DNA from 3 places in the Telluria sp. AZSoR62 genome. Region 2 is predicted to be linked to each of the others. Evidence: predicted binding sites of a transcription regulator. Region 2 holds the regulator's gene; each other region holds the start of a gene.
What was found. Region 2 encodes LexA, which represses DNA repair genes until DNA is damaged. Its sites were predicted from a motif close to ACTGTATNNNNATACAGT; they were not measured.

Region 1 (10,536 bases), 160 kb from region 2:
TCGGACAGGAAGGGCACGGCCTCGACGTCGTCGACCCTGGCAAAGTCGGTGCGGGCCGGGCTCGGAGGCGGCGGCACCTCGTGCAGCACCTTGGTCGGCATGCCGACCTGCTGCAGGAACTTCATGGTGTCCGCCAGCCAGATCTTTTCGCCGTCGCGGCTGGCCAGCATGCCGTGCGAGTCGCGCTTGAAGGACGGGAACTCGACCAGGCGGCCACGCCCGCCGGCCTGCTCGAAGGCCGCGTGCATGCGCTGCGCCAGTTCCGGGCCGAACAACGAATCGTTATGGCCATACATCCACAGGGTCGGCACGGTGGCCTTGGCGCCGTAGTCGGCGAAGGCCGAGACCAGTGCCGAGCGCCAGGCGCAGCGGTCGCTGTCGTCGCGCAGGCCGCCGGCGAAGTTGATCAGGCCGCGCACGCCCTGCAGTTCGCGGGTGCCGAGGGCAATGGTGGCCAGGCCCCCGTAGGACTGGCCGGCGACCACGATGCGGCCGGTATCGACCCACGGCTGCTGGCGCGCATAGGCGAGGGTGGCGGCGATGTCGTCGGCCTGGGCATAGCCGTTGGCCGTCATGTCGCAGCCGTGGTCGCGGTAGCGGCCGGTGGAATTGGCGAAACCCTGGCGCATCGGCACCATCACGGCATAGCCGCGTTTCACGAAGGCCGTGGCCATGTGATAGAAGCGGTCGCGCGGCTGCATGCTCGGGCGGCCGGGATCCTTGCCGTGGTTGATGATGATCAGCGGGAAGGGACCCGGGCCATTGGGCTGGAACACCGTGGTCTCGAGCATGGCGCGCTGTTGCGCACCAGCCGGCACCTGCACGATGTGTTCGTTCATCCTGTGGTCAAGTTGCAACTCCTGCTGCACGGCGATACCGGGAAGCAGGCCTACGGCGAGGAGCACGGCGGCGGTGGCGTTGCGAAGCGTGAGGCGTGGGTGCATGGTGACTCTGTCTCGACTGCGTACGAATGAACATGCGGTGCGGAATACTTTCCGCTAGGCATAAGTTGATTCTAGGTACGCGTAAAGGCCAGAGCAATATCTGTTTAGCCAACTCTTGAGCTAAATTTTTGCGTCGTGCAAAGATGACCACGCCGGCAGGCGGCAGACGTGTCTTTTTCGCAGCGGTTATGATGCGAAACTGTCAAAAATCGGAAGGAATATCATCGGATGAGCAAGGACGCTCCACCCGAGTCCGCCACCCGGCGCGTGCACTGCGCCACCTGCCTGCGCGCGCAATCGGCCTGCATCTGCCGCTGGATCACGCCGGTTCAGGCGCGGGCCGCGTTATTGGTGCTGCAGCACCCGCTGGAAGTGGGCAACGCCAAGAACAGCGCGCGCCTGCTGCACCTGAGCGTGGCGGGCAGCGTGCTGGCGGTGGGCGAGGTCTTCGACCCGGCGCAGCTCGACGCACTGCTGCATGGCGGCGGGCGCACCCCGGTGCTGCTGTATCCGCAGACCCCTGGCGACGCCACGCTGCCGGCGCCGCCGCCCTGCGAACCGTTCGACGCGGAGCGGGTGCGGCTGGTGCTGCTGGACGCGACCTGGCGCAAGAGCCGCAAGATGCTCTACCTGAACCCGGCCCTGCAGCGCTTGCCGCGGCTGGCGCTGGTGGACGTGGCGCCCTCGAACTACCGGATCCGCAAGGCGCATGCGCCGCACCAGTTGTCGTCGCTGGAAGCGGCCGCCCTGGCGCTGGGCCAGCTAGAAGGAACGGAAACTGCCTTCCAGCCGCTGCTGGATGCTTTCGAGGGCTTCGTACAGCAGCAGGCGGCGTATGTGGTGCACCCGCGCCACAACGCAGGCCCTGCTTGAGTTCTGCCCGGCGCGGGCGTAAAATACTGTATAAATACACAGTATGGAGCCAGCGTGCCAGAGCGCGACCAAGGACGAGACCGCCAGCCCATGGACGAGCAGCCGATGCTCGGCCCGCGTCCGCTCGTGGCGCGCAAGGGGCGGGGCGCCGTGTCGAACATGCAGGGCCGGTACGAGGTCAATGGCCGTGAAGAATTCGATGACGGCTGGGAGCGCGACGAGGACGGTCCCACCGTGTTCCGCACGGTCGTCACCGACGAACACGCCAAGACCATCCTGTCGCGCAATGCCTCGCCCGACATCCCCTTCAATGTCTCGCTCAATCCCTACCGGGGCTGCGAGCACGGCTGCATTTATTGCTTCGCGCGTCCGACGCACAGTTATCTCGGCCTGTCGCCCGGCCTCGATTTCGAAACCCGCCTGTTCGCCAAGGTCAATGCCGCCGAACTGCTGCGGCGCGAGCTGGCCAAGCCGGGCTATGTGCCCGAGCATATCGCCCTGGGCGTGAACACCGACGCCTACCAGCCCTGCGAGCGCGAATTGCGCCTCACGCGCCAGGTGCTCGAGGTGCTCAGCGAATGCCAGCATCCGGTCGGGCTCATTACCAAGTCCGCGCTGATCGAGCGCGATATCGACTTGCTTGCCCCGATGGCCGCGAAGGGCCAGGCCTGCGCCGCCATCACGCTGACCACGCTCGACCCGCAGATCTCCCGCACGCTCGAACCACGCGCGGCCGCCCCGGCGCGGCGCCTGCGCGCCATCCGCACGCTGACCGATGCCGGCATCCCGGTAAGCGTAAGCGTGGCGCCGATCATTCCTTTCGTGACCGAGCCGGAAATCGAAAAAATCCTCGAAGCGGCGCGCGATGCAGGTGCAGTGGGCGCGCACTACACGGTGCTGCGCCTGCCGAACGAGGTCAACCCTTTGTTCCAGGAATGGCTGCAAGCCCATTTTCCCGACCGGGCGCAGCGCGTGATGAACCGCATACGCGATATGCGCGGCGGCAAGGACTACGACAGCGATTTCGGCAAGCGCATGCAGGGCGAAGGCGTCTGGGCCGACCTGATACGCCAGCGTTTCACCAAGTCGGTAGAGCGTCTGGGAATGGGGGAGTTGCGTGGGCGCTTCGGCAGGCTCGACGGCTCGCAGTTCCGCAAGCCGCTGGTGGTGCCGGCACGGCCGGGCAAGCAGGGTGGAAGTGGGGCGGGGCAGCTGGATTTGTTTTAGTCGAGCTTGCCCGGCACGAGTATGCACAAGGGGCGCGGCGCGGCGGTGCGACGCCTGGCCGGCCGCACCCCTGGCGCTTACTTTTTCTTCTGAATCTTGTTGTGCACGTCGTTCACGGCCATCAGGCCGGCCGAGCTGTAGAACTGGTGGTATTCCGCCACCATCTCGCCGCTGACAATGACGGGGTCGGCGTCCACATAGCTCTTGGCCTGTTCCATGCTTGACGTCGCCAGGATGAAGATGCCGCGGCGGCCTTCCTTGCCGTCCAGCGGGCCGGCGACGGCCAGCTTCTTCTCGGCCGCCAACTTGTTGATGTTCGCAAAGTGGCCCTCGAACATTTTTGCGCGCTCGGCCTTGTCCGTGACCTTGTTCGGGCCGGTCTTCAGGATCACCAGCACATAGCTGCGCATGCCCTGGTCGTCGCCGCCTAGCGACCTGGCCAGTTCGGCGTCGTAGTGCGCCGCCGGCTCGGCGGTCCTGGTCTGCGCCGCAACCGGCTGCATCGCAGCGAGCATCCATCCACACAGCAGCAGCATCTTTTTCGACATTTTCCGTTCTCCTGTTATTGGCGCGTGGCCTGCACACGCGTCTTGTTGGAACAGGCCGCGCGTCGCAAGCTGTCGCGTTCACGATTCTAGCGGACTTCGCAGCGCCGGCCGGTCGAATATCGGGCCGCACCGCAATTGCCGAAGCGCCCGTCCTCACACCCATAGCCGGTAGATCCAGAACGACTCGTCCTCGATGAAGCGCTCGGCGAACTCGGTGGGCGAGAAGCCGCAGATTTCGCGGGTCACGCGGCTGAAATGGGCCTGGTCGGAAAAGCCCTGGTCCAGCGCCAGCGTCGCCCATTCGAAGGGCTGGCCGTTCTCGTAGCGCTCGCGCGCGGCGAAGAAGGCGCCTTCGGTGCGGGTGAGCGCCTGCCATTGGCGCAGCGAGCGCCCGCTGAAGGACTTGATGCGCCGCTCGACCTGGCGCGTGCTGCAGGTGTTGCGCCATTCGTGGGCTTGCCAGGCCAGGCGCTCGACCCAGTGCCGGCCGACCTGGCGCAGCGTCGGCCGGCTGGAGCTGCGTCCCTGCACGCTGCGCCAGCGCGGGCCGAGGTGCTGTTCGAGCAGGCGCATGGCCGCGCCGTCGTCCGCAGCGGCGAGCAGGGCGTCGAACAGGGGCTGCCAGTGCGCGCCCACGACGTCGATTGCCGGCACGAAGCGGTCCTGCACGCTGGCGAGGTCGATCCCGAACAGGCCCTGGGCGACGTCGGGCAGGAAGCAGGCCATGTAGCCGCGGCCGCCGGTGGGCGCCCAGGTGGTCAGCGGACGCGATTGGCTACCCGAGACCACGACGCGTGCGCCGAATGCTTGCCAGCCGCGCTGCGGGTCGACCAGGCCGGCGTCGAGCCCCTGGTACCACGACAGCGTGACCAGGGGCGAAGCGGGAAAATGCGACAGCCGCTGGGGATCGGTCGACACGAGCTGCGCGGTGTCGCGGCTGATGAGCGCCAGCATTGCGCCCTGCAATGCAGGCGGTGCGAGGTAAAGCCGGTCGAGTGGAAGGCGACCCTCCTCGCATAAGCGCGGCGCGCGCGCCAGCCGGTCGGGGCAGGGGAAGAGTCCAGGGTCGCGGTCGGGCACCATGGCGTGGGAGTATAGGCAGGCCAGGTGAATCTGTCGATGTCGTTTGCGTTCAAGACGCGCCGGTCGAAGCCGTGAAAAATGGATGCCATGAACACGCCCCCTCCTGCCCAGTGTCCCTTCCATGCCGGCGGCCAGCCGCCGGCGCCCGTTGCCCACCCTGCGGGCGCCTGGCCGCCCGGCCCGCCGTCCGGCCTGAGCGGCTGGGGCCTGCTGGCGCGCATGGCGCGCGATTTGCCGGCGGCCCTCGCCGGCTGGCGCCAGGAATATGGCGACCTGGTGCACCTGCGCATGTGGCCGGAGCACCAGCTCGTGGTGAGCGATCCGCAGCTGGTGCGCGAGCTCCTGGTGAGTCACCACGACGCCCTGATCCGCTGGGAACGCGGCATCGGCATCTTCGCCTACCTGCAGGGCAACAGCGTCCTGATCGCGGAAGGGCCGCAGTGGGCGGCCAAGCGCCACGCCCTGCAGCCGGCCTTTGCGCCGAAAGCGGTCAAGGCTTTCGTGCCGACCATCGCGGCCGCGACAGGCAAGGCGATGGATGGCTGGCAGCCAGGCAGCTCGGCGCCCATCGAAAGCCGGCTCACCGGGCTGACGATGGACGTCATCATGCGCATGATGTTCTCGAGCGAGATCGGGGATGAGGCACGCAGCATGGAGGCGGCCGTGCATGCGGCCCTGGTGACCGGCAATGCCGAGATGTTCTGGCCGGCCAGCTGGCCCGACTGGATGCCCTGGAAGCGCCGCAAGCGCGCCGTGCGCGCGCAGCTCACGGGGCTGATCGAGCGCCACGTGCAGGCGCGCCTGGCCATGCCGCTCGATGCCTGGCCGGCGGACCTGCTCAGCCGCCTGCTGGAATTGCACCGTGCCGATGGCGCAGCCTGGCCGCTGGATGCGGTGCGCGACGAATGCATGACGGCGTTCCTGGCCGGCCACGAGACCACGGCGGCGACCCTCACCTGGTGGGCCTGGTGCATGGCCTCGAACCCGGCGGCGCAGGAAGCGGCGCGGCGCGAAGTGCAGGCTGTGCTGCAGGGACGCCCGCCCGGTGGCGAGGACTTGCCGGCGCTGACCTACCTGGCGCAGACCCTGAACGAGACCATGCGCCTGTATCCGGCCGCGCCCGTCCTGATGAGCCGCCGTTCGACGCGCGAGATCGTGCTGGGCGGCTGGACCGTCCCGCAGCGCACGATGTTCATGATCCCGGTCTTCCTGATGCACCAGGACCCGCGCTGGTTCCCGGAGCCGCAGGCTTTCCGCCCCGAGCGCTTTGGCGCCGATGCCCCACCCATGGCGCGCGGCGCCTATATGCCCTTCGGGACCGGCCCGCGCGTCTGCCTGGGCCAGCACCTGGCGCTGATGGAAATGACGGTGATCGCCGCCATGCTGCTGCAGCGCTTCGTGCTGACGGTCCCCGCGGGGCAGGCGCCGCCGCGGCCGGTGCTGAATATCTCGCTGCGCCCGGCCACGTCCCTGTGCCTGGCGCTCGCGAAGAGCGCGTAAGGATCAGCGCTGCCCGAACTCGTTGAGGTGGCGCTCGATGTCGTACACGTGCGCGTCGTGCTTGCCCAGTGCGCGCAGGGCGCTCGCCAGTTCGAGTAGGTAATCGACGTTGGGCCCGCTCGGGCCGTGCGCCGCCGCGATCTGGCGCGCGATCTCGCGCTCGCTGGCCGGGCCGAGGAAGGCCGCATTCTCATGCGTGGCGATGTAGACGATGCCTTCCGCCGCGCCGCCATCCTCGAACGCGATCCGTGTGGCCAGGCGCAGGTAGCCGTTCTTTTCGCGGTGGTCGAGATGGGCGAATTCCTCGGGTGTGACGAGATAGGCCATGCCGTGGCAGGTCGCGCCTTCCTCCGGCACCAGCGTCGCCACCCTGCCCGGCGCGGTCTCGGTGCCGCGGTGGTCGTGCGAGCCTTGCCAGAAGCGGCGGCTCCAGCCCGCGATGCTGGCGGGTCGGCGTTCGATGAAGGGAAAGTCCGCCTTGAAGATCAGCGAACCGTAGCCGAACAGCCAGACGCTGTCATGGCTGTCGAAGCGGTCCATTTGGCGGTTGATCTCGATCGTGTTGAGGGACATCGTTGGCGTATGCGGAAAAGCGGAGCCGTTCATTGTAGCGCGTGGCTCGGTCCTGCGTTTGCCGGACAAACCCGTGGAGGAAGGCGATGAAGCTTTCGGCGGCGGGCGACAGCGAGCGCCCCGGGCGGGTGTAGACGAAGAAACGGCGGCTCAACACCGGCGCTTCCAGCGGGCGCATCACCAGCCCGTACAGGGTCGCGAGCGGCTGCGCATACGGCAGGCAGACCGTCACGCCAAGACCGGCGCTGGCCATCGCCAGGGCCGTGGTCATGAAGGTCACTTCGTTGGCAGGCTTGACCGGCACTTCGCGCAAGGATGCGTGGACGTCGTCGAGCAGGCGCTCGGTGAACTGGCCCTGCAGAGAGATGAACGGGTAGCGCGTCACGTCCTTCCAGGTCACGCGCTCCTGTTGCTCGAGTTCGTGCCCCTTCGGGAACACCAGCGCGAAGGGCATCTCGAACAGCGCGTGCGCATCGAGCGGAGGCGCGGGTTCGCGCTCGGGGCCGATGCCGAAGTCGGCCTCGCCCGACAGCACCCGTGCGATCACGCTTTCTACCCCGGTGTCGCCGAGCCGCACTTCGATGTCCGGGTTGGCCTTGCGGTAGGCGGCGATCACCTCGGGCAGCAGGGTGCAGGACAGCAGCTGCGGCGCGGCAATCCGCACGATGCCTTTTTTAAGGCGGGTGTGGTCGGCCACGTTGGCCAGTGCGCCGTCGAGGTCGTCGATCATCTGGCTGAACAGCGGATACAGCTCGCGGCCGATGTCGGTCAGCACGATGCGCCGCGTGCTGCGGTCGACCACCTTGGCTTCCAGCGTCTGCTCGAGCTCCTTGATCAACCCCGAGAGCGCGGACTGCGTGACGTGCATGCTTTGGGCGGCGAGCGTAAAGTTACCCGTCTTGGCCAGGGATACGAAGGCGCGCATCTGGCGCAGGGTCGGATTCATAAGATAGTCTGATAAATCAAGTCAAAAATACTGATTGAATGATAGTTCGTTTTGAATTGTAATGGCGAAATGCAATCAACCCTGAAGGAAGCGCAATGAAACTCGCCACACTCAAGACGGGCGGCCGCGACGGCACGCTGGTCGTCGTCAGCCGCGACCTCGTCACCTGCCAGGCCGTCCCCAAGATCGCCCGCACGCTGCAGGCCGCCCTGGACGACTGGGAAAACGCCGCGCCGCAGCTGAAGAAAGTCTACGAGCGCCTGAACGCGGGCAGCGCCGACCAGGCCGAGTCCTTCCTCGAGGAGGCATGCCATTCGCCGCTGCCGCGTGCCTACCAGTGGTGCGACGGGTCGGCCTACATCAACCACGTCGAGCTGGTGCGCAAGGCGCGCAATGCCGAGGTGCCGGCCTCGTTCTACAGCGACCCGCTGATGTACCAGGGCGGCTCGGATTCGTTCGTCGGTCCATGCGACCCGATCGCGGTGCTGTCCGAGGAGTGGGGCGTCGACCTCGAGGCCGAGGTGGCCGTGGTCACCGGCGACGTGCCGATGGGCGCCAGCGTGGAAGAAGCGGCCGCCGCGATCCGCCTGGTCATGCTGGTCAACGACGTCTCGCTGCGCAACCTGATCCCGAACGAGCTGGCCAAGGGCTTCGGCTTCTACCAGTCCAAGCCGGCCAGCGCCTTCTCGCCGGTGGCCGTGACCCCGGACGAGCTGGGCGAGGCCTGGGTGGATTCCAAGCTGCACCTGCCGATCCTGGTCACGCTCAACGACCAGCCCTTCGGCCGTCCGAACGCGGGCGAAGACATGACCTTCAGCTTCGCGCGCCTGGTCGCCCATGCGGCCATGACGCGCGAACTGGGCGCGGGCAGCATCATCGGCTCGGGCACGGTGTCGAACAAGCAGGGCGGCCTGCATGGTTCCAGCATCGGCAACGGCGGCGTCGGCTACTGCTGCCTGGCCGAAGTGCGCATGTACGAGACCATCGAGGACGGCAAGCCGCAGACGCCTTACTTAGGCTTTGGCGACACGGTGCGCATCGAGATGGTGGATGCGCAGGGGGCCAGCATCTTCGGCGCCATCGACCAGGAAGTGACGCGCTATCACCGGAAATGACAGGAGGGGGCATGAAACTCTACACTTACTTTCGCAGCTCGGCCGCCTACCGGGTGCGCATCGCGCTGGGCCTGAAGGGCCTGGACTTCGATGCCGTGCCGGTGCACCTGGTGCGCGGCGGCGGCGAGCACTTGATGGACGACTACCGCGCCGTCAACCCGAGCGCGCTGGTGCCGGCTTTCCAGGACCACGCCATCACGCTCACGCAGTCGATGGCGATCCTGGAATATCTTGAGGACGCCTATCCGCTGGTCCCGCTGTTGCCGAAAGACGCGGTTGGCCGGGCGCGCGTGCGCGAGCTGGCGCAGATCGTCGCCTGCGACATCCACCCGCTGAATAACTTGCGCGTGCTGAACTACCTGAAGCACCACCTCGGCCAGCCCGAGGAGGTGCGCAACGACTGGTACCGCCACTGGATCATCGAGGGCTTCCGCTCGCTCGAAGCCCATTTGGCGCGCAATAGCTGTACCGGCAGCTTCTGCTACGGCGACAGCCCGACGATGGCCGACTGCTACCTGGTGCCGCAGGTATTCAATGCGCAGCGCTTCAACGTCGACCTGGCGGCCTACCCGACGATCGCGCGCATCAACAACCTGTGCGTGGAGCTGCCGGCCTTCAAGGCGGCGCATCCATCGCGCCAGGCGGACGCCGAGTAAGCGTCGCTTCCGGCAAGACCATCGTCCCGGCGCAGGCCGGGACGCAAGTTCCCACGGCAGTGACAGCGCTAACTGCGGCTTCTACGAACGGTCCGGCTCCGACGGCGACGAAATCTCGTCCAGCGCCCCATCCGTGTCCCCGCGCGACTTGGTCGCGATATCGCCCAGCGACACGATGCCCACCAGCTGCTTCGACTCCTGGTCGATCACCGGCACGCGGCGGATCTGGACGTCGCCCATCGTGGCCAGCACGTCGTCCACGGTCTGGTTGCTGAAGCAGGTGCGCACGTCCGTGCTCATGGCGTCTTCCACCTTGGCCTCGCCCGGCGCCTGGCCGACGGCAGTCGAGCGCACGGTGATGTCGCGGTCGGTGATCATCCCCACCAGCTTCTTGCCGTCGCACACGGGAATGGCGCCGACATTGAGTTCGTCCATCATCTGGGCTGCACGCTGGATGCTGTCCTGCGGCGAGATGGTTTGCACGTCGGCGGTCATGACTTCACGAATGGTTTGCATGGTGTCTCCTGGTCGGTTGGTCGAATGCCCTGAAGCGGGCAGCAGGAAGATCATGCCCTGAAACGCTGAAACACGATGTTAGATTGACCACCTAACTCACGCATCTGGCTGCGCTACAATCCGCCGCTCCCGCGACCTTGAAACTGTGCCATGCCAGCCCACCCGATTCCCCAGCCCATCCTCGACGCCCTCGACCGTGCCGACGCCTCCTGGCGGCCCATCCTGGAGCAGGGCCTGCAGGCCGTTGCCGCGGCCGATCCCGCCTACCTGCCGGCGCTGGCCGCCGACGACTACCTGCCCACCGGCGGCCGCATCTTCGCCGCCTTTGCCCAGCCCCTGGACAAGGTGCGGCACGTGCTGGTGGGGGAGGGACCCTACCCGCGCGCCGAAAGCGCGACCGGTGTGTGCTTCATGGATGGCGCCGTCGACGCATTGTGGAGCGACTCCGGCCTGTCCAAGCCGGTCAACCGCGCCACCTCGCTGAGGAATTTCATGAAGATGCTGCTGGTGGCGAGCGGGCAACTGGGGGCGGACGATACCGGCGGCAGCGCGATG
Region 2 (10,536 bases):
CTGGCCCTGAAGCTCGGCATCGAGTACCGCGAAGGCTTCATCAAGAACCGCTACATCGGCCGCACCTTCATCATGCCCGGCCAGGGCATGCGCAAGAAATCGGTGCGCCAGAAGCTCAACGCCATCGCCTCCGAATTCAAGGACAAGAACGTGCTGCTGGTGGACGACTCGATCGTGCGCGGCACCACCAGCCGCGAGATCGTCCAGATGGCCCGCGAAGCCGGTGCGCGCAAGGTGTTCTTCGCGTCCGCCGCGCCGCCGGTGCTGTATCCGAACGTGTACGGCATCGACATGCCGACCCGCGACGAGCTGATCGCCCACGGCCGCACCACCGAGGAAATCTGCCGCGAGATCACCGCCGACCGCCTGGTCTACCAGGACGTCGATGCGCTCAAGCGCGCCATCTCGGACGTCAATCCCGCGCTGAAGAACTTCGAGGCCTCGTGCTTCGATGGCGTCTACGTGACCGGCGACGTGACCCCGGAATACCTCGACCGCCTGGAATCGGCCCGCCACAAGCCGAGCCCGAAGCGCGACGAGGACGACGTGACCACGCACCTGCACCTGAAGGCTCCGGCCGCCGAATAAGGCACTTTGCATGAGCGCTACCAAGTACGGCTTCACCACCACCATCCTGCACAACGACCGCAGGAAGAGCATCGAGCAGGGCTCGCTGCACAAGCCGGTGCACACCTCGGTGGCCTTCGGCTACAACGATGCGCGCCAGCTGGCCTCGGTCTTCCAGGGCAAGGAGCCGGGCTTCCGCTACGGCCGCCAGGGCAACCCGACGGTCGGCGCGCTGGAGGACAAGATCACGAAGATGGAAGACGGCGCCGGCACCGTCTGTTTCGCCACCGGCATGGGCGCCATCGGCGCGCTGTTCCAGGCGCTGCTCAAGGCGGGCGACCATATCGTGTCCTCGTCCTTCCTGTTCGGGAACACCAACAGCCTGTGGCAGACCGTGGCGGGGCAGGGCGTGGAGGTCGCTTTTGTCGACGCCACCGACGTGGCCAATGTCGAAGCGGCGCTGACGCCCGCGACGCGCATGGTGTTCGTCGAGACCATCGCCAACCCGCGCACGCAGGTGGCCGACCTGGCCCGTATCGGCCAGCTGTGCCGCGAGCGCGGCATCCTCTACGTGGTCGACAACACCATGACCACGCCCTACCTGTTCCGCCCGAAGGCGGTCGGCGCCGGCCTGGTGGTCAATTCGCTGACCAAGTCCATCGGCGGCCATGGCAATGCGCTGGGCGGCGCCCTGACCGACACCGGCCTGTTCGACTGGAGCGCCTACCCGCACATCGCGCCAAACTTCCGCAAGCAGCCAGCCCAGGCGCAAGGCCTGGCCCAGCTGCGCGCGAAAGCGCTGCGCGACTTCGGCGCGGCCCTGGGGCCGGAGGCGGCCCACCACATCGCGGTGGGCGCCGAGACCCTGGCCCTGCGCATGGAACGCACCAGCAGCAATGCGCTGGCCCTGGCGCAGCTGCTCGAGGCGGACGCGCGGGTCAGCGCCGTCCACTATCCGGGCCTGGCGTCGCACCCGCAGCATGCAATCACCAGTGAATTGTTCCGCGCCGGCGGTTCGCTGCTCAGCTTCGAACTGGTAGACAGCATCGATCCCTTCGACTACCTGAACCGGCTCGAGCTCGGTATCCCGGCGAGCAACCTGGGCGACACCCGTACCCTGGTGATCCCGGTCGCGCACACGATCTTCTTCGAGATGGGGGCCGAGCGGCGCGCCAGCATGGGCATCGCCGAATCCCTGATCCGGGTCTCGGTGGGCATCGAGGATACCGTGGATCTGCTGGCGGACTTCCGCCAGGCGCTCGACGCGTAAGCACAGCGGCAGCCTCCGGGCTGCCGTTTTGTTTCAACGGTTGAGCACGCGGCGCGATGCCGCTATGATGGGGATTCGATTCCCCATCCGTAAGCGACCATGAAGACCACGCTGTTTTGCCTGTCCCTGCTGTTCTGTGCCGGCGCTGTCGCCGGTGAGCTGGAAGACGCCCACGCCTTGTTCGCGAAGAAGGACTACGCCCAGGCCATGAAGCTCTACACCAAGCTGGCCAATGGCGGCAACGCCGAGGCGCAGCAGGCGCTGGGCCAGATGTACTGGTATGGCGAAGCAGGGCAGGTCGACGAAGCGAAGGCCGAAGCGCTGTTCAGGAAATCCGCCGCCAAGGGCAACAAGGTCGCCGCCGCTTCGCTCGAGGTGATGGACCAGCGCGTCAAGCGCCGCAAGGACATCGACTACTGGATCAAGGGCTACGACGGCGAAGACCTGAAATCAGGCGAATTCCGCTGCGTTGCACCGCGCATCCCGGCCATGTCCAAGGTGAACGCCGACATCGACCGCATCGGCGCGGCCGTCACCAACTGGCAGGAATGCTACAACAGGTATGTCACCAACCTGAACGCGGCCACGCCGCTGACCAGGCGCATCCCGGCCGATATCGCCAAGCTCATGACCAAGGAGGAAACGGAGAAGTCGACCGCTTACCTAACCCAGCTGCAGTCGAACCTGACCGAAGAAGCGAAAGTGAGCTCGAAGCTGGTGCTGGCCGATTTCGCCGCATGGCGCCAGGCGACCGAGGCCTATGTGGCCGAGCACAATGCGATGGTGAAGAGTTCTTCGGATGCGAAGAAATTGAAATGATGGGGTAGGTGAAGTACACCTTGGGTCCCGGCGCAGGGCGGGACCCAAGTCAGGCAATGCAGCGCTGGCGCTGAACTAGTGCCAGCTGCGCATCAAGCCCACCGCCAGACCCTCGAGCGCAAACTCGTCCTCGGGCGTGACCTGGATGACCTTGAAGTCCGGGTTTTCCGGCAACAGTTCGACCATGTTGCCGGTCTTGCGGTAGCGCTTGACCGTGACTTCGTCGCCCAGCCTGGCCACGACGATCTGGCCGTTCTTGGCGCTGTCGATCTTCTTGACCGCCAGGAAGTCGCCGTCGCAGATCCCGGCATCGCGCATCGACCAGCCCTTGACCTTCAGCAGGAAGTCCGGACGCGCGGAGAACATGGCCGCATCGACGTTATAGGTGGCTTCGACGTGTTCCTGGGCCAGGATCGGCGAACCGGCGGCCACGCGGCCGACCAGCGGCAGCGCCATCATGAGCGCGGCCGGTACCAGCGGGACCTGCTCGACCGACGCGCCGATCAGGCGGATGCCGCGCGAGGTGCCCGGCGAAATCTCGATCGCGCCCTTGCGCGCCAGCGCCTGCAGGTGTTCTTCGGCGGCGTTGGCCGATTTGAAGCCGAGTTCGGCTGCGATTTCCGCGCGGGTCGGGGGAAAACCGGTGTTGTCGATCGCTTCCCTGATCAGGTTCAGGATCTGTTCTTGCCTTGCAGTGAGCTTGAGCATGGGTGTGTTAAGGCAATCCGTTGTGTGAGTAGACTGTATTTTTGTACAGTATTCCTCCGTGCGCAAGGGAAAACACGGGAAATGTGTAAAAAAATTGTGCAGCGCGGTCCCGGGCGTGGCAAAAACCGCGCGCTCTGGCGGACTCATCGCGATAGCGAACCACACCCGGCTTTCCAAACTGGCCAATCTCGGGCTATAATGTCCGGCTTTCCCTTCCCACACTCGTCTTGACGCCGAGGTGGGCATTTGTTTAAACGTCCCTAAGGAGTAATGCATGCGTCATTATGAAATCGTTTTTATCGTCCACCCGGACCAAAGCGAGCAAGTCCCGGCGATGATCGAGCGCTACAAAGCCACGGTGTCGAGCCGCGGCGGTAACATCCATCGCGTGGAAGATTGGGGCCGTCGCCAGATGGCTTACCAGATCCAGAAGCTGCCGAAAGCCCACTACATCTGCATGAACATCGAGTGCGACAACGAGACCCTGGTCGAGCTGGAAACCGCATTCAAGTTCAACGATGCCGTCCTGCGTCACCTGACCGTCAAGATGAAGAAGGCTGAAACCGCACCGTCGCCGATGATGAAGTCGGTCCAGCGCGAAGACGCAGCCAAGAGCCACCGCGCCGAAGCCGCAGCCCCAGCTGCCGCTCCAGCCGCAGCAGCCTAATTGTTGATCCGGTTTTTCCAGGGAATCCCAGCACACCAGTGAACCAGCTCCAGCTCGTGGCGACCATCGCCGAGCGTGACGTGTTGCGTTACACCCCGGCCGGTGTCCCCATCGTGGGCGCCATCCTGATGCACAGTTCGCAGCAGGAAGAGGCTAGGGTAGCGAGGCTGGTCGAGTTTGAAGTCACCGCGCTGGCCGCGGGCGAGATTTCAGGCAGGTTCGCCAGCGCCGAACTCGGCGCGGCTTACCGGTTCACCGGATTCCTGGCGCGGAAGAACCGCAACAGTAAAGCCCTGGTGTTTCACATCATTGATTTCAGTGCCGCCTGACGCGGCATTCATTTAGATAGATACAGGAGCCTAAAATGGCATTCGGTAAAAAGTTCGACAAAAACAAAGCCAAAGAAAAACTGAAGCGCAAACAGCAGAACCCGCTGTTCAAGCGCAAGAAGTTCTGCCGCTTCACCGCTGCAAACGTGGAACAGGTCGACTACAAAGACGTCGACACCCTGAAGGACTTCGTCCAGGAAAACGGCAAGATCATGCCGGCACGCCTGACCGGCACCAAGGCGCACTACCAGCGCCAGGTCGATACCGCGATCAAGCGCGCACGCTACCTCGCGCTGCTGCCGTACACCGACCTGCACCACGGTTAATCCGCGGCGTACAGATCAGAATTTCTGGAGAAAAATATGCAAGTTATCCTTTTGGAAAAAGTTGTTAACGTCGGCAACCTGGGCGACGTGGTCAAGGTCAAGGACGGTTACGCACGTAACTTCCTGATCCCGCAAAAGATGGCACGCCGTGCTACCCAGGCCGCTGTGGCCGAGTTCGAAGTCAAGCGCGCAGAACTGGAAAAAGCAGCAGCTGAAAAGCTGTCGGCTGCCCAGGCGCAAGGCGACAAGCTGAGCGGCATGACCGTCACCATCGGCCAGAAGGCCGGCGTCGATGGCCGCCTGTTCGGTTCGGTCACCAACTTCGACATCGCCGAAGCCCTGACCAAGCAAGGTTTCGCAGTGGAGAAGTCGCAGGTTCGCCTGCCGACCGGCCCGCTGAAGACCACCGGTGAATTCCCGGTGGCAGTCGCCCTGCACACCGATGTCGTGTCGGAAATCACGGTTGCGGTTGTTGGCGAAGCTGCCTAAGCGGTCGCTGAATGCACATGTTGCATAAATGAAAAAGCCGGGTTCGCCCGGCTTTTTTTATTGCCAGAATCTACCCAATTATGTCAGCCGTGTGACCGGAAAAGGTATAATGCCCGCCATGAATTCCCCATCCGATCCGCAAGTCGACTCGCTGCGCATCCCCCCGCATTCCATCGAAGCAGAGCAGTCCGTCATCGGCGGCCTCCTGCGCGATAACGCGGCGTGGGACCGTATTGCCGACTTCATGCACGCGGACGACTTCTACCGCTACGACCACCGCATCATCTTCGAACAGATGGTCCGCCTGATCAACGGCGGCAAGCCGGCCGACGTGATCACGGTCTACGAGGCCATGGTTTCGCTGGGCAAGGCCGAGGACGTGGGCGGCCTGCAGTACCTGAACGCGATGGCGCAGAACACGCCGTCGGCGGCCAACATCCGCCGCTATGCCGAGATCGTGCGCGACCGCGGCATCCTGCGTAAGCTCATCACGGTCGCCGACGAGATCTCGGGCAATGCCTTCAACCCGCAGGGCAAGGAAGTCAAGCAGATGCTCGACGAGGCCGAGTCGAAGATCTTCGCGATTGCCGAAACCGGCGCGCGCGGCGCCCAGGGCTGGAACCCGATCCAGCCGCTGCTCACCCAGGTGGTCGAGCGCATCGACGAACTGTATTCGCGCGAGAACCAGGGCGAGATCACGGGCGTGCCGACCGGTTTCATCGACCTCGACCGCATGACCTCCGGCCTGCAGCCGGGCGACCTGGTGATCGTCGCCGGCCGTCCGTCGATGGGCAAGACCGCCTTCTCGGTGAACATCGGCGAGAACGTCGCGATCGAGGCGGGCCTGCCGGTGGCCGTGTTCTCGATGGAGATGGGCGGCACCCAGCTGGCCATGCGTATGCTCGGCTCGGTCGGCCAGCTCGACCAGCACCGCCTGCGTACCGGCCGCCTGAACGACGAGGACTGGCCGCGCCTGACGCACGCCATCCAGAAGATGAACGACGCCCAGCTCTACATCGACGAGACGCCGGCGCTGAACCCGATCGAGATGCGCGCGCGCGCGCGCCGCCTGGCCCGCCAGTGCGGCAAGCTCGGCCTGATCATCGTCGACTACCTGCAGCTGATGCAGGGTAGCCAGCCGGGCGACAACCGCACCGCCGAGATCTCGGAGATCTCGCGCTCGCTCAAGGGCCTGGCCAAGGAACTGCATTGCCCGGTCATCGCGCTGTCGCAGCTGAACCGCTCGCTCGAGCAGCGCCCCAACAAGCGTCCCGTCATGTCCGACCTGCGCGAATCCGGCGCAATCGAGCAGGATGCGGACGTGATCATTTTCCTGTATCGCGACGAGGTCTATAACCCCGACTCGCCCGATAAAGGCACGGCCGAAATCATCATCGGCAAGCAGCGTAACGGTCCGATCGGGGCAATTCGCCTGACCTGGATCGGCCAATACACCAAGTTTGGTAACTACAGCGGTAATCTCGCCGTCTACCAAGGCGATTAAGCCGATATTGCGCCGCGGACGGCACGCCTCGACGGCAGGCTTGCCGCGGACCCTCGCAGACCCCAGAGTTTTACAACGGAGAACTACATGTTTGGACGCCTGATGCCCCAGGAGGGGAAGTTTTTTGACCTGTTCAACCAGCACGCCGCATTGTGCGTGAAGGGTGCACACGAAATGGTCGGCCTGATGACCAATTTCGACGACCTGGAAATCCGCACCCATGCGGTGGAAAGCATCGAGAAAGAGGCGGACAAGATCACCTACGCCTGCGTCGACCTGCTGCACAAGACCTTCATCACCCCGATCGACCGCGACGACATCCACAAGCTGATCACCCGCATGGACGACATCCTCGACATGATGGAAGACGGCGCCCAGACCGTCTCGCTGTACGACCTGCACGCCGTGACCCCGGAAGCCAAGCGCCTGGCCGAGCTGTGCCTGTCGTGCTGCCTGAAGGTGCAGGAAGCCGTCGCGCTGCTGCACGACATGGGCAACGCCCAGAAGATCGTCGACATCTGCGAAGAGATCGACCGCTTCGAATCCGACGCCGACCACGTGATGCGCGCGGCCATGTCGAAACTGTTCCGCGACGAGCCGGACGTGCGCAACCTGATCAAGATGAAGGCGATCTACGAGATCCTCGAGACCGTCACCGACCGTTGCGAGGATGTCGCCAACATCATCGAAGGCATCATCGTCGAGAACGCGTAACGGCTCGCCCAGAACAAGAATAATTATGGAAACTCTTAACATCAGCATTTGGGTGCTGGGCATGCTGGTGCTGCTCGCACTGGTGTTCGACTTCATGAACGGCTTCCACGACTCGGCGAACTCGATCGCCACCGTGGTCTCGACCGGCGTGCTGAAACCGCAGACCGCGGTGGCGATGGCGGCCTTCTTCAACTTCATCGCGATCTTCGTGGTCAGCATGAAGGTGGCGCAGACCATCGGCAAGGGCACCATCGACCCGCACATCGTCGACCATTACGTCATTTTCGGCGCCCTGGTCGGGGCGATTACCTGGAACGTGATCACCTGGTACTACGGCATCCCGTCCTCTTCCTCGCACGCGCTGATCGGCGGCCTGGTAGGCGCGGCCGTGGCCAAGTCGGGCACCGGCGCGCTGATCGCCGGCGGCCTGATGAAGACCGTGGCCTTCATCGTGGTGGCTCCGCTGCTGGGCTTCGTGCTGGGCGCGAGCATCATGCTGATGGTGTCCTGGATCTTCGTGAAATCCACGCCGCGCAAGGTCGACGTCTGGTTCCGCCGCCTGCAGCTGGTGTCGGCGGCCGGCTATTCGCTCGGCCACGGCGGCAACGACGCGCAGAAGACCATGGGCATCATCTGGATGCTCCTGATCGCGGCCGGCGTGACCAGCCCGACCGACGCGCTGCCGCCGATGTGGGTGATCATCTCCTGCTACGCGGCGATCGCCTTCGGCACGCTGTTCGGCGGCTGGCGCATCGTCAAGACCATGGGCCAGAAGATCACCAAGCTCAAGCCGGTCGGCGGCTTCTGCGCCGAGACGGGCGGGGCCATGACGCTGCTGATGGCGAGCTTCTTCGGCATCCCGGTCTCGACCACCCACACCATCACCGGCGCCATCGTCGGCGTGGGCGCCTCGCAGAAGGCTACGGCCGTGCGCTGGGGCGTGGCGGGCAATATCGTGATGGCCTGGGTCGTGACCATTCCGGCGTCGGCCTTCATGGCGGCGGTGGCGTGGTGGGTCGGCACCAAGATCATGTAAGAGCCTGTGGCAGGATCGCTCCACGGAACCCGGCAAGCGCCGGGTTTTTTCATGCGCCGCGCCACGGCCTCAGGGTGAGATTGTTGGTTTCTGGCACTATTTTTACCCGTGCGGGAGCCGGGAAATGCTACAGTCACAGTCCCATCGTGCCGGAGTCCCCATGTTGAACGATTTGAGCATCAAGAACAAACTGATCCTTGGCCTGGGAGCCATCGTCTCGATCATGCTGTTCCTGCTGGCGCTGGCCTATAACAATGCGCAAAAGCTGGCCGACGCCAACAGATGGGATCGCCATGCGCTCGAGGTGCTGGTCGAGTCCAATCACGTCGCCACCTCCGTGCTGCAGGTCCAGGCCGCCATCCGCGGCTTTCTGCTGACCGGCAATGAAGGACTGATCGCGCCCTTGAATGCCGAGTTCGCCGAGGCGAAGGGCCACCTGGCCACGGCCACCCGGCTGACGGCCGACAATCCGCAGCAGCACGACCGCGTCAAGCAGCTCGGGCCCATGCTCGACGAGTGGATGGCCCAGGCGGTGCTGCCGCAGATTACCTTGCGCCGCGCCCGCGATGCCGGCGCCAGGCCCGCCGATACGGCCGCCACCGATGCCGCCGTGCTGGCCGGCGCCCGCACCGTGGCTGCGATCCGCAAGCAGATCGACCAGATCGCGGCCGAGGAAAACCGCTTGATCAGCCTGCGTTCGCAGGAATCGGCGGCGCTGCAGGAAAACATGACGCTGCTGCTCACGGTCGGCGGCGCCGCCACCATCGCATTGGCGGTGCTGATCGCCTGGCTGCTGATCCGGGCCTTGCTGGCGCCGCTCAACAGCCTGAACCAGACGCTCGGGCGCATTGCCGCCGGCGACCAGTCGGCCCGTGCCCGCATCGATTCGAACGACGAGCTGGGCAAGGTGACGCGCGAATTCAACCGCATGGCGCAGGCCATCCAGGACAGCCAGGCCAAGGAGCAGGCTGCCACGACCGACCTGCGCGACAAGGTCGATGCGCTGCTGGCCGTGGTCTCGCGGGCCGCCGCCGGCGACCTGGGCGGGCGCATCACCATCGAGGGGAAGGACGCCATCGGCCAGCTCGGCCAGGGCTTGTCGACCATGTTCGACAACCTGCGAAGCCACCTCAACAATGTGCAGAAGGCCGGCATCCAGGTCACCACCTCGGCCACCGAAATCGCCGCCTCGTCGAAACAGCAGGAGGCAACCGGTATCGAACAGGCCCAGACCAGCGTCGAGATCCTGTCCACGACCAGGGAAATCTCGGCCAACACTACCCAGTTGCTGCGCACCATGGAGCAGGCCACCGCGGTCGCCGACTTCACCACCAGCGCCACCGCCGAAGCGCAGGGCAACCTCAAGCGCATGGACGCGACCATGCAGCACATGGTCAGCGCGACCGACTCGATCAACGCCAAGCTGGCGGCGCTGTCGGAAAAGGCCGGCAACATCAACAGCGTATTGGTGACGATCACCAAGGTGGCCGACCAGACCAACATCCTGTCGCTCAACGCCGCGATCGAGGCCGAGAAGGCGGGCGACGCCGGCCGCGGCTTCTCGGTGGTGGCCACCGAGATCCGCCGCCTGGCCGACCAGACCTCGGTATCGACCTGGGACATCGAGCAGATGGTCAAGGAAATGCAGTCGGCGGTGTCGGCCAGCGTCATGGGGATGGACAAGTTTTCCGAAGAGATCCGGCGCAGCGTGGGCGAGGTGCGGCAGGTGGCCGAACAGCTGTCCTCGGTGATGGACCAGGTGCAGAAGCTCGCGCCGCAGTTCGACCTGGTGCTCGAGGGGATGCAGTCGCAGGCGGTGGGCGCCTCGCAGATTTCCGAAACCATGCTGCAGCTGAGCGACGCGACCCAGCAGACGGTCGAGTCGCTGAAGGCGACCAGCGAAGCGGTGCGCCAGCTCCAGTACGCGGCCGGCGACCTGCAGTCGTCGGTGGCCACCTTCTCGGTCCATACTTGATACGGCGATGAAAGTGCTGGTCTTTCACATCGGCGCCCAGCGCTACGGCCTGCACCTGGCGTGCATTCGCCGGGTGCTGCCGGCCGCGGCGCTCAGGGAGCTGCCGCTGGCGCCGCCCTGCGTGGCCGGCCT
Region 3 (10,536 bases), on a different contig from region 2:
GTTAACCCCTCAATGGAATCGTTTTTGCAATGGTCGGAATCGGATCGAAGCTCAGCAACCTTCCATCTTGCTACCGGATTTTCCGATGTCAAACGAATCGCCGCTGCGATCAGGTCGCAATATTGATTTACATTTCACATGCAGAAGCTGGCCCAGCCGAACATCCTCCGCTGAGCGGCTCGAGAGGTCGCGTGCTGAATCTACCTTCTAGGAGCGAAGGCAAGCCAGCGGTACGGCGGAGGGTGAGGAGAGGAAGCCGCGCGCGACCTGCTAGGTCATAACAGCGTTAAAACGACGCAGCGTCACTATTTAATAGTGACGCTAACCAAGTAGCCTTATGCAGTCTTTTGACCGCCGCTTTCATCGAACAAATTCAATTTTTTTTCTAACTCACGATGTTGCGCGGACTGGTTGACCGCAATGCTTTTTTCGAATGGGTCGTTCAACTCGTAGTCTGCAACCGCCCGAATTTTTTTCATTTCAATCAAAATATACGCGATTGATTTTGCAGGGCGTGACCCTTCAAGCTTGAAACTATCGGTAACCCGTTCGTGACTCGCCATAGCGAAATGCGAATTATCGGGACAGAATTGAGTACTCAATTTCGCACGATGATAGCTCGCGTAATACGATCTGGCCGCCGACATTCGCCAGTCAATTTCCTCATCGGACGACAAAAGCTTTTCAGCAAAACTCGCGAACTCCTGATGAGTAACGCTCATAGCTGCTCCACTGGGATATGGTCCATCGTCGCCAGATCTGACGAAGGGCGGCAGGAGAAGGACACGAGCTCTCCACAAGGGTCTTCAAATTGTTCAACCAATGCATCGGCGATGTCAAAGTTGAGCTCTGCACATATATCCGCACTTGCATTTATATGCATGTACTGCACGAAGGAACCATCGCTAAGAGTCCGTCGTGAGCTACGGAAAACGTCAAACCCTTTCGCCCGAAGGGCTCCAGCAGCGGTATTGACGCGCGCCGCCATATCGTCGTCAGTAAGCCCATACCGATTCATGAGGTTGAGAGCCCGTTCGCAAGAATGCCGACGCAAAGACACCACTTCAGCGTCGTTGATAGAAAGCGCATCCAATCGCTTGAAGAGCTCGCTCACTAAGTTGAACTGCATGAGGTCAGCCCCTTTGATGATCAAGTCTTTCAAGATGTTCTTGTTGTCTAGCTGAGTAGAGGCCAGGGATTTCAGCAGAGGCATGGCTTGGTCTACTTCGACGATTGCAACAAAAATGGTCAACGCGTTGAGTCGGGCGATTGTGTCGCTGGGTGCCAGGCGCACAACGTTGATGGCTGCATCCAACGCATTATTAAGTTGCTGCTTCCCAACCGCAAAAAAGGCCTTCGTTGAATAGTACTCAACAGGGGAAATAGCACTGGCTTCCCACAACCGTTGTACAGCAATCTCCAAACGGCGGAGCTGCAACAGGTCAAAGTCAGGCTTTCGAAGCAGCTGACTTAGCTCCAACATGATCTCGCCGATCTGCCTGGCTGGAGCTGCTGTGGACATGCGTATACCTTTCGCTTTGGACTCGCCCAATTGTACAGGTTGGCGAACCAACAAGTCTGTCGCGTGAGCGCGACAGAAAGAACATTAGGCGTAGTCCATAATTTTTGTGGAGCGGCGCGTATTTTGTGGAGCGGAGAGCTCTCGTTTTTGTGGCGCTTTTCATTGGAGCGGGTGAAGGGAATCGAACCCTCGTCGTAAGCTTGGGAAGCTTCTGCTCTACCATTGAGCTACACCCGCGGTGCCCTCGCATTCTACGCGTGTTCGGGTTTCTTTGACAAATTCCTAATGTAGCCAATGGAAAACAAGACGCCCGGTGAGGTGGGCCGGGCCCTGGCTGGACTACTCCGGCTGCTCGACCTTGTACCCCTTCGCCGCCAGCATGGCCACCACGCCCTTCGGATTGAGCACGTCCTTCATGGCCAGCACGGCGAAGGTCGAGGCGTTCCGGGCCAGTGCGGCTTCCGCATTGGCGACCCACATGGCGCGCAGGCGCGGCTCGGCGTCCTGGAAGGATGGGTTGTCGCGGACGGCGGCGCTGTTCATGATGACGTTGGTGCAGCTTTCCTGCTGGTCCACGAAATTGAGCTTGCGGATGACGTCGATGTCGCCCTTGGCCCAGGCGTTGGCGCGCAGGCGCATCGCTTCGATATCGGTTTCCAGGCGCGTCAGGGTCGCCGAGAAGCAGGCCGCATCGTCGAGCGGCGACTTCTTGAAGTCCTTGATCACGCGGCGGGCGTTTTCCACCGGCAGCGTGAGGACGGTTTTCGTGACCTTGAGCTTGTTGGCGTCGACGATCTTCTCGACCTGCTTGCGCACGTCGGTGCTGGTCGTCAGGCCGGCCTGCTTCAGCGCCGCGCTGAACAACTGGCCGCCCACGAAGATCGGCCGCTCGCGCTCCTTGTTCTTGGGCAGGTATTTTTCCTTGAGCGGCAGCCAGCGCGCATACACGTCGGCCGGGAGCACGTCGCGCAGGGTAGCGCCGTCGGGGTTGTCGTTGATGCCGATGAGCAGGGGCAGCGCCATCAGGCCCTGGAGGTAGCCGATATCGACCTTGCCCATCGGCGGGGCCAGGTATTCCTGCGAGCGCTTGACGACGGCTTCGACCTCGTGCGAGCGCCAGTCCATCTTGATGGGCAGCGGCGAATAGGTGCCGAAGATCCACAGCACGTGGTCGTCCTTCGACACCTTCCACATGCCGGGGCCGGGCTTCTGGCCGACCACCAGGATCTGTTCCGGCGCGGCCTGCGGGTCGACGGCCGGCTCGGCGGATACCGCGGGCGCCGGCGCCGGATCGGCCGACTGGGCACGGACAGGGGCTGCGACGAGGGCCAGGCACAGCGCCGGCAGGAAGGCGAATTTCAGCATGCAGGACATCCTTGTTGTTGGTTGTCCGTCAAGCTTAGCTCTGCAATATGAGCCAATCCTTAAAGCCGGTGGCCTGCCCTCACTTCATGCTGCCTGCATGGCCAGGCGTGCCTGCGCAGGGCGCGCGGCCAGTTGCGGGCGGGCCTCGCTTTCCAGCTTGAACTCGCCGACCAGCGCGACCAGCGTTGCGGCCTGCTGCTGCAGGCTTTCCGCCGCCGCCGCCGCTTCTTCCACCAGCGCCGCGTTCTGCTGGGTCACGCCATCCATCTGCACGATGGCCTGGTTGACCTGGCCGATGCCGGTGCTCTGCTCGGCGCTGGCGGCGCTGATCTCGGCGACGATGTCGCTGACGCGGCGCACGCTGGCCACCACGTCGCCCATGGTCTTGCCGGCTTCGGCCACCAGGTCGGTGCCGACGCTGACCTTCTGCACCGAGTCGCCGATCAGGGTCTTGATTTCCTTGGCGGCGGCGGCGCTGCGCTGCGCCAGGTTGCGCACTTCCGTGGCGACGACCGCGAACCCGCGACCCTGCTCGCCGGCGCGCGCGGCTTCCACCGCCGCGTTCAGCGCCAGGATATTGGTCTGGAAGGCGATGCCGTCGATGACGCCGATGATGTCCACGACTTTTTTGGAGGAGTCGCTGATCGAAGCCATCGTATCCACCACCTGGGACACGACCTCGCCGCCGCGCACGGCGATCGAGCTTGCCGATTCGGCCAGCTGGTTGGCCTGGCGTGCGTTGTCGGCATTCTGCTTGACGGTGCCGTTGAGTTCTTCCATCGAGGCCGCGGTTTCTTCCAGTGCGCCGGCCTGCTGCTCGGTACGCACCGACAGGTCGGCATTGCCCTGGCGGATTTCGCTCGATGCCGTGGCGACCGCCTCCGAGCTGATGCTCACGCGCGCCAGCACGTCCTGGATCTTGGCCACGAAGCCGTTGAAGCCGGCCGCGATCTGCGCCAGTTCATCCTTGCCGCGCGCGTCGAGGCGTGCGCTCAGGTCGGCGTTGCCGCTGGAGAGGTCGGTCATGGTGGCGCTGAGTTTGCGCAGTGGACGCGTCAGGCGGCGCAGCACCGACACCATCACGAAGGCCGCGACGATGGCGCAGACGATCGAGACGATCGCCGCATAGCCGGCCAGTTGGCGCGAAGAAGCCGTCGCCACGCTTTCCGGGAAGGCCAGCGAGATCGACCACGGCGCGATGTCCGCATGCAGGCGCACCGGCTGCAGCATGTGGACCATGCCCCTGGCATCGACGTACTGGTAGGTCGTGCCGTTCTTGACGGCGTCGAGCGCCGCCGCCGGCAGGTCGTCCGCTTTCTTGCCGTTGCGCTCCGCGGTCGGGTGGCTGGCGTACATGCCGCCGTTCGACACCAGCGCCAGCGTGCCGCCTTCCATGACCTTCATGCCGGCCAGGATGGCCGACAGCTTGGTCAGCGGGAAGTCGGCGGTGGTCACGCCGATGACTTTGCCGTCGACCTTGATCGGCGCCGCGAGCGACGCGATCAGGACGTTCTTGCCGTCGATCGGATACTGGTAGGGTTCGGTGAAGTGCATGCGGCCGGTGGCCTTGGGCTCGTCGTACCAGTCGTTGGCCCCTGCCGTGGGCAGGAAGACGATCGGCTCGATCTTCGCATTGCCGTCGGCGCCGCGGGTGAAGTAGGGCATGTGGCGGCCGGTGGCGTCGTAATGCGGGGCCTTGCCGGCATATTCCGCATCCTTGCCATCGAGCGCATCCGGTTCGAACGCGACCGACATGCCGATCATGTCGGCATTGGCGCGCAGTGCATGCCAGACCATGTCGTTGACCTGGTCGCGCTGCAGGGGCAGCGCCGAGCCGCGGCTCGCGGCCATGACACCCGACAGGCTGCCGACCGACGCCAGGTTCAGGCCGATGCGGCCTTCCAGCGCCACGGCCGCTTCGCGCGCCGTAGTGTGGGCCTGCTCGAAGGCGCTCGCCTCCGCGCTGGCGCTGCTTTTGATGCCGATGAAGGTCGAGGTCGCACCGAGGCTGAGCACCACCAGCGCCGTGGCGGTGGCGCAAATCTTGGCGGTCAGGGAAAGGGAAACGCCGGGCGAGCGGCGGGACTGCGTCTGCTTGGTCATGGTGGTCTCTGTTCTTAGAAGGTACGCGCCAGGCTCACGGCAAGCGTGCCCTTGGCAGGATTGGAAATCGCGAGACTGCCGCCGGCGCGCGGCACGCCGGTGGTGTAGCGGTCGTAGGCATCGGTGGCGCCCCAGGCGCGGGTATAGGCGGCGGCCACGCTCCAGCCGCCGTCGAAGGTCTTGGTGGCGCCGACCTTGATGTCGCGCCAGTCCCAGATGTCGTTGCCGCGGCCGGCGACGCGGCCATCGCCCGCGTGCAGGTTCAGGGTATAGCCGCCGCCCAGGTCGTGGTTGGCGCCGATGTCCAGGTAGCCGGTGCCGCGTGCATCGGTGATGCCGAAGAAGCCGCGCGACACGGTGCGGGCATACTTGGCGTAGAAGGCGCCGTAGCTCAGGCCCGGCACCAGTTCGGTGTAGTCGTACTTGACGGCGCCGATGCGGGCGCCCGGATAGCGGTAATGCACGGCCATCAGGCTCACGCCCACCGGTCCCGGCGTGCCGGTATAGCCGCCGTACAGGTCCCACTCGACGCGGCCGCCCTCAATGAAGCGGTCGCTGACGGTCGAGGCCCACGAGCCGGCCGACCAGCCGCTCGCGTGTACCGCATCGACGCCGGCCTGGATGGCCGGGCGGCCCCAGCTCTGGCGGATGCCGCGCGATACGTATTGCGAAGCGAGGGTCACCGTGGACGTCACGGCCAGCGCGGCAGGCGCTGCGGCAGTGACAGCCGTATCGGCCTTGGCGGCCGGCATGGCCAGCAAGAGCAGGGAAACCGGCAGCAGCCGGAAAAGAGTGATCATGGTTGTCTCGTGAAAGTCCGGCGAAGGCAAAGGTAAGCGGCACGGCGCCGTTATCTATCTGCTCAGCAATTAATGCTGTACGGAAATTTTACGAGACAAGTGTGGACATTCACTGAATTGTGACGAGTTCGATAACGAGATTTTTACATCTTGCGTCGTCGGCGCAACAGGCTGCTCCAGTTGCTGGAACAGTTCAGGCCGGATCGGGACCCTCGGTCCGCGCCAGCAGGTCATGCGCCAGTTGCAATCCTCGCACCATGCTCGAAAACGCTTCCTGCTTGGCCGTTTCGTCAGGCACGCGCAGCACATACGAGGGATGGTAGATCGTCACCACCCAGCGCCCCTCGTGCCAGACCGGCTTGCCGAGCGTGTCCTTGAGCGTGACCGTGCCCTTGCCCAGCACCGACTTGAGCGCCGTGGAGCCCATGGCGACGATGACCTTGGGCTTGACCGCGGCCAGCTCCTTCTCGAGCCAGTAATGGCAAGCCTCGACCTCGCGCTGGGCCGGGGTCTTGTGGATGCGGCGCTTGCCCTTGGGCTCCCACTTGAAGTGCTTCACGGCGTTGGTCAGGTAGACCGTCTCGCGGTCGACCTCGGCCTGGGCGAAGACGCGGTCGAGCAGCTTGCCGGCCGGTCCCACGAAAGGCTTGCCGGCCAGGTCTTCCTGGTCGCCCGGCTGCTCGCCCACGATCATGATCGGTGCGCGCTTCGAGCCTTCGCCGGGCACCGCCTGGGTCGCGTACTGCCACAGCTCGCAGCGCCGGCATTCGTCGAGGCTGGAGGGCTGCTCGCGGTCGGGCTGGGCCCGTTCGGCCGAAATCGGAATGGTGGCGCCGCTCTTGCGGCCGACAGTCTCGACCTGGCCGATCTTGCGCGCGCCGAGTTCGGCCTGGCTCACCATCGAGGGCACGATCGCGCCTTCCGGCAGGTTCTTCCAGAAGCGCGATGGGATGTGGCTTTGCATCAGCTGGGCGTTCACGCGCGCCGGGTTGAAGATGCTGCGGTAATAGGTGAGCCACAGCGCTTCGCCGGCGTCATCCAGGTCGGCCGCGCTGCTCATCAATGGGCCGGCATTGTGCAGCGTGGCGCCGTCCCACAACACGCTGGCTTCCGGCGTGGCGATCATCCAGCTGGTCCTGCCCATGCGCGCCACGAAATGCTCGGCCACCTGCGGCAGCACGTCGTGGGCCGGCTCGAACCAGGCCACGAAGCGCGGCGCGCCGGCCTCGATGGGACGCTCGCGGAAGCGGATATACGCATGCATGTCGTGCTCCTCGCGGCGCACTGCCTTGACCATGCCGGCCAGGCGCGACCCGTCCGGGTCGGCCGGCGACTGCACGTCGTGCTCGCCCTGCTGCCAGCGCCACAGCACCCGGTAAAGGAAGGCCCAGCGGTCCGGGGCGCGAAAGCAGGCGGCTTTCTGCAGCATCTCGAGCAATGAGCGCGGCACGACGGCAACGGCCTGTTTCGGCGGCTGCGCCTGTTGTGTTGGAATGGCCGAATGATACGACTCCACCACGACCGCCGGCGCACCCGAGAACAGGTCGCCGCTGCCGGCCGCATCCGGCGTATTCCAGGTGACGGCTTCGGGCGGCACGCCGGCGCGCAGGAGCTCGCGCGCAGTGCTGCGCCACTCGCCGAAGCTGTTCACCTGCAGCGGCTGGCCGCTCGCGGCCATGGCGGCCGGGTCGGTCATGCCGCCTGCAGCTCCGGCCACAGGTTCATCTGCTCGGGCGCATCGGCCAGGTGGCGGCGCAGGATGTGCGAGCTGGCCGCGCCCTGCACCGGCTTGTAGTCGGCCGTGATGATGAAGGGCGCGAGCTTCTTCATGCTGCAGCGCAGGCGCGACAGGTCTTCCCAGCGCACCCGGCGGATGCGGCGCAGGTCGATGATGCGCTTGGCGTTGCGCAGGCCGATGCCGGGCACGCGCGCGATCATGGTCTCGTCGGCGCGGTTCAGGTCCATCGGAAAGTGCTCGCGGTTGGTGAGCGCCCAGGCCAGCTTGGGATCGATATCGAGCGCCAGGTTGCCTGCTTCGGGCATGAGTTCGCCCACCGAGAAGCCGTAGCCGCGCAGCAGGAAGTCGGCCTGGTACAGGCGGTGCTCGCGCAGCAGCGGCGGCGGGGCCAGCGGCACGCTCTTGGGGCTTTGCGGGATCGGGCTGAAGGCCGAGTAGTACACGCGCTTGAGCTTGTAGCTGCCGTAGAGCGTCTCGGCCGTGTTCAGGATGGTCTGGTCGTCGCTGGCGTCGGCGCCGACGATCATCTGCGTGCTCTGGCCGGCCGGGGCAAACGCGGGCGCCTTCGGCTCCTCGGCTTTTTCGTCGAGCTTGCGGCGGATCGAGCCCATGGCCAGCTTGATGGTGTGGACGTTTTTTTCCGGCGCCAGGCGGGTCACGCTGTCGTGGGTCGGCAGCTCGATATTGACCGACAGGCGGTCGGCCCAGCGCCCGGCCTCGGCGATGAGCAGCGGGTCGGCATCGGGAATCGTCTTGAGGTGGATATAGCCGCGGAAGTTGTGCACTTCGCGCAACTGGCGCGCCACGGCAACCAGCTGCTCCATCGTATAGTCGGAGGACTGGATGATGCCCGAACTCAGGAACAGGCCGTCGATGTAGTTGCGGATGTAGAAGTCGTGGGTGAGCTTGACCACCTCGTCGACCGAAAAGCGGGCGCGCGGCACGTTCGAGCTACGGCGGTTGATGCAGTACTGGCAGTCGTAGACGCAGAAATTCGTGAGCAGGATCTTGAGCAGCGAGACGCAGCGGCCGTCGGGCGTATAGCTGTGGCAGATGCCCATGCCGGTGGTGGCGCCCAGGCCATCCTTGCCCTCGGAACCACGTTTCGGCGCGCCACTGCTGGCGCAGGACGCGTCGTATTTCGCGGCGTCCGCCAGGATTTCCAGTTTGTCGTTGAGTTCCATCGTGACCGATCAGACTGTATGGGCATACAGTATACTATCGCCTGCGCGGCATCGGTACGCGACGGGTCAATGGTGCGCCCCTGAACCGGTTCAAATCCGGGACACTAATAAAAAAGCCCGGTCACAGGACCGGGCTTTACGGGACAAGCGCTACTTAACGCACGGGCTTGCCGTCTACATCCACCACCGACACTTCGCCCCAACCCAGCGAGCGCACCCCGGCTTCGATCTTGCGCAGGTCGCCGATCACCATCCACACCACCTCGTCCGGCTTGATGAACCTGGCCGAGGCGCCGCCCAGCTGCGCCGGCGTCAGCGCCCGCACGCCCGGCGCATAGCGGTTCCAGTAATCGTCCCCCAGCCCGAGATTGACGGTGGACAGTCCGGCCGACTCCAGCGCATCGAGCGTGGCAAAGCGTCCCGGCAGGCGCGCCGTCATGTTGCGCATGATGGACTCGTATTCCGTCCCCACCAGCGGCCGCTCGCCGGCTACACCGCGCAACTCCTTCTGCACTTCGCGCATCGCCTCGACCGTCTTGTCGGTCTGCACCGGGGCGACCACGATGAAGGGACGCTGGCCGCGCACTTCCGACAGGCGCGCGCTGGTGCCATAGCTCCAGTGCTTGTCCAGGCGCAGGTTGCGGTTCAGGCGCGAGGTCGCGATGCCGCCGAAGTTCTGCATCACCGGCTCCATCGCCAGGTCTTCCGGTTGGCCGTACGGCAGCGACACGTGGGTGGCGACGATGGTCGATTGCGGCGCGTCCGGCTTGTCCACCAGGATCAGGCGCTTGCCGCGGGTTGCCGGCACGGTGGCCATCTGCTTGGCCGGTGCGCTGCCGCCCTGCCAGCGGCCGAAGCTCGCTTCCAGCGCCGGCAGCAGCTTGGCCATGGTGGTGTCGCCGGCGACGACGATGGTGGCGCTGCCCGGCTTGAACCAGGCGGCATGCCAGGCCGCGAGGTCGTCGCGGCCGAGAGCCTGCACGCTGGCCTCGAAACCGCTGGCAGGCTTGCCGTAGGCATGCTCCTGGCCATACAGCAGGCCAGGGACCAGGCGCAGGGCCAGGCCGCTCGGATTGGCCTTTTCCTGGCCGATGTTCGCCAGGCGACGGCTCTTGGACAGCGCGAACTGGTCTTGCGGGAAGCTCGGCGCCAGCGCGGCGTCGGCCATCAGGCCCAAGGAAGGCGCCAGGTTGGCGCTCGTGCCCTGCAGGCGCACCAGCGACAGGTCTTGCGTGGTGGCGGTCGACAGGCGCGCGCCCAGGTTTTCCAGCGCGTCGTTCAGGGCAAACGCGTCGCGCGTCTTGCTGCCCTTGTCGAGCAGGTCGAGCGCCAGCGAGGCGGCGCCCGCCTTGGCGGTAGTGTCCGATGCGGCGCCGGCGTCGACCGCCAGCGCGACGTTGACGATCGGCGCCGAATGGCGCTCGAGCAGCACGACCTTCAGGCCGTTCTTCAGTTGCGCGCGCTGCAGCGCCGGGAGGCTCACGTCGGGCGCCTCGCCCAGCGCGGGCAGCTGCTTGCGGTCCAGCGTCGACTTGACGGCGGCCAGCTTCGGCGACGGGTTCACCGTCATCGTGTAGTGGTTGGCGCGCAGCCAGCGGTTGCCCGCAGCTTTCACCTCTGCCGGGGTGCTGGTGGCGAACATCTCCAGGCGGTCGAGATAGGCGTCCGGCTTGCCGCCATAGGTCATGCTCTCGGCCAGCACGTCGGAACGTCCGCCGAAGCCGCCCACGCGCTCCAGGCTGCGCGAGAAGTCGGCCAATTCGCGCGTCTTCACGCGCTGCAGTTCTGCGGCAGTTGGCCCCTTGTCCAGCAGCTCGGCCAGCA

Region 1: the regulator LexA is predicted to act here: its motif matches at 1,843-1,860, upstream of AC3XQU_RS06105 (PA0069 family radical SAM protein).
Region 3: the regulator LexA is predicted to act here: its motif matches at 8,726-8,743, upstream of AC3XQU_RS18760 (putative DNA modification/repair radical SAM protein).

Annotation. Positions count from the first base shown of each region.
Region 1 covers NZ_JBYTST010000003.1:43,095-53,630, reverse strand. The annotation lists gene AC3XQU_RS06115 (dienelactone hydrolase family protein) at 1-944, opposite strand, end outside; gene AC3XQU_RS06110 (tRNA-uridine aminocarboxypropyltransferase) at 1,173-1,817, shown strand; gene AC3XQU_RS06105 (PA0069 family radical SAM protein) at 1,923-3,044, shown strand; gene AC3XQU_RS06100 (YciI family protein) at 3,122-3,592, opposite strand; gene AC3XQU_RS06095 (helix-turn-helix transcriptional regulator) at 3,746-4,546, opposite strand; gene AC3XQU_RS06090 (cytochrome P450) at 4,763-6,175, shown strand; gene AC3XQU_RS06085 (gamma-glutamylcyclotransferase) at 6,179-6,748, opposite strand; gene AC3XQU_RS06080 (LysR family transcriptional regulator) at 6,693-7,694, opposite strand; gene AC3XQU_RS06075 (fumarylacetoacetate hydrolase family protein) at 7,790-8,809, shown strand; gene maiA (maleylacetoacetate isomerase) at 8,821-9,465, shown strand; gene AC3XQU_RS06065 (CBS domain-containing protein) at 9,547-9,981, opposite strand; gene AC3XQU_RS06060 (uracil-DNA glycosylase family protein) at 10,132-10,536, shown strand, end outside.
Region 2 covers NZ_JBYTST010000003.1:202,827-213,362, reverse strand. The annotation lists gene purF (amidophosphoribosyltransferase) at 1-588, shown strand, start outside; gene AC3XQU_RS06870 (cystathionine gamma-synthase family protein) at 599-1,837, shown strand; gene AC3XQU_RS06865 (tetratricopeptide repeat protein) at 1,937-2,656, shown strand; gene lexA (transcriptional repressor LexA) at 2,732-3,364, opposite strand; gene rpsF (30S ribosomal protein S6) at 3,639-4,031, shown strand; gene priB (primosomal replication protein N) at 4,070-4,360, shown strand; gene rpsR (30S ribosomal protein S18) at 4,396-4,686, shown strand; gene rplI (50S ribosomal protein L9) at 4,723-5,175, shown strand; gene AC3XQU_RS06835 (replicative DNA helicase) at 5,294-6,679, shown strand; gene AC3XQU_RS06830 (DUF47 domain-containing protein) at 6,767-7,393, shown strand; gene AC3XQU_RS06825 (inorganic phosphate transporter) at 7,419-8,429, shown strand; gene AC3XQU_RS06820 (methyl-accepting chemotaxis protein) at 8,590-10,404, shown strand; gene AC3XQU_RS06815 (chemotaxis protein CheW) at 10,412-10,536, shown strand, end outside.
Region 3 covers NZ_JBYTST010000013.1:2,911-13,446, forward strand. The annotation lists gene AC3XQU_RS18720 (hypothetical protein) at 1-126, shown strand, start outside; gene AC3XQU_RS18725 (hypothetical protein) at 336-722, opposite strand; gene AC3XQU_RS18730 (hypothetical protein) at 719-1,522, opposite strand; tRNA gene AC3XQU_RS18735 (tRNA-Gly) at 1,686-1,759, opposite strand; gene AC3XQU_RS18740 (TraB/GumN family protein) at 1,862-2,887, opposite strand; gene AC3XQU_RS18745 (methyl-accepting chemotaxis protein) at 2,972-4,990, opposite strand; gene AC3XQU_RS18750 (TorF family putative porin) at 5,005-5,790, opposite strand; gene AC3XQU_RS18755 (UdgX family uracil-DNA binding protein) at 5,984-7,468, opposite strand; gene AC3XQU_RS18760 (putative DNA modification/repair radical SAM protein) at 7,483-8,712, opposite strand; gene AC3XQU_RS18765 (M16 family metallopeptidase) at 8,867-10,536, opposite strand, start outside.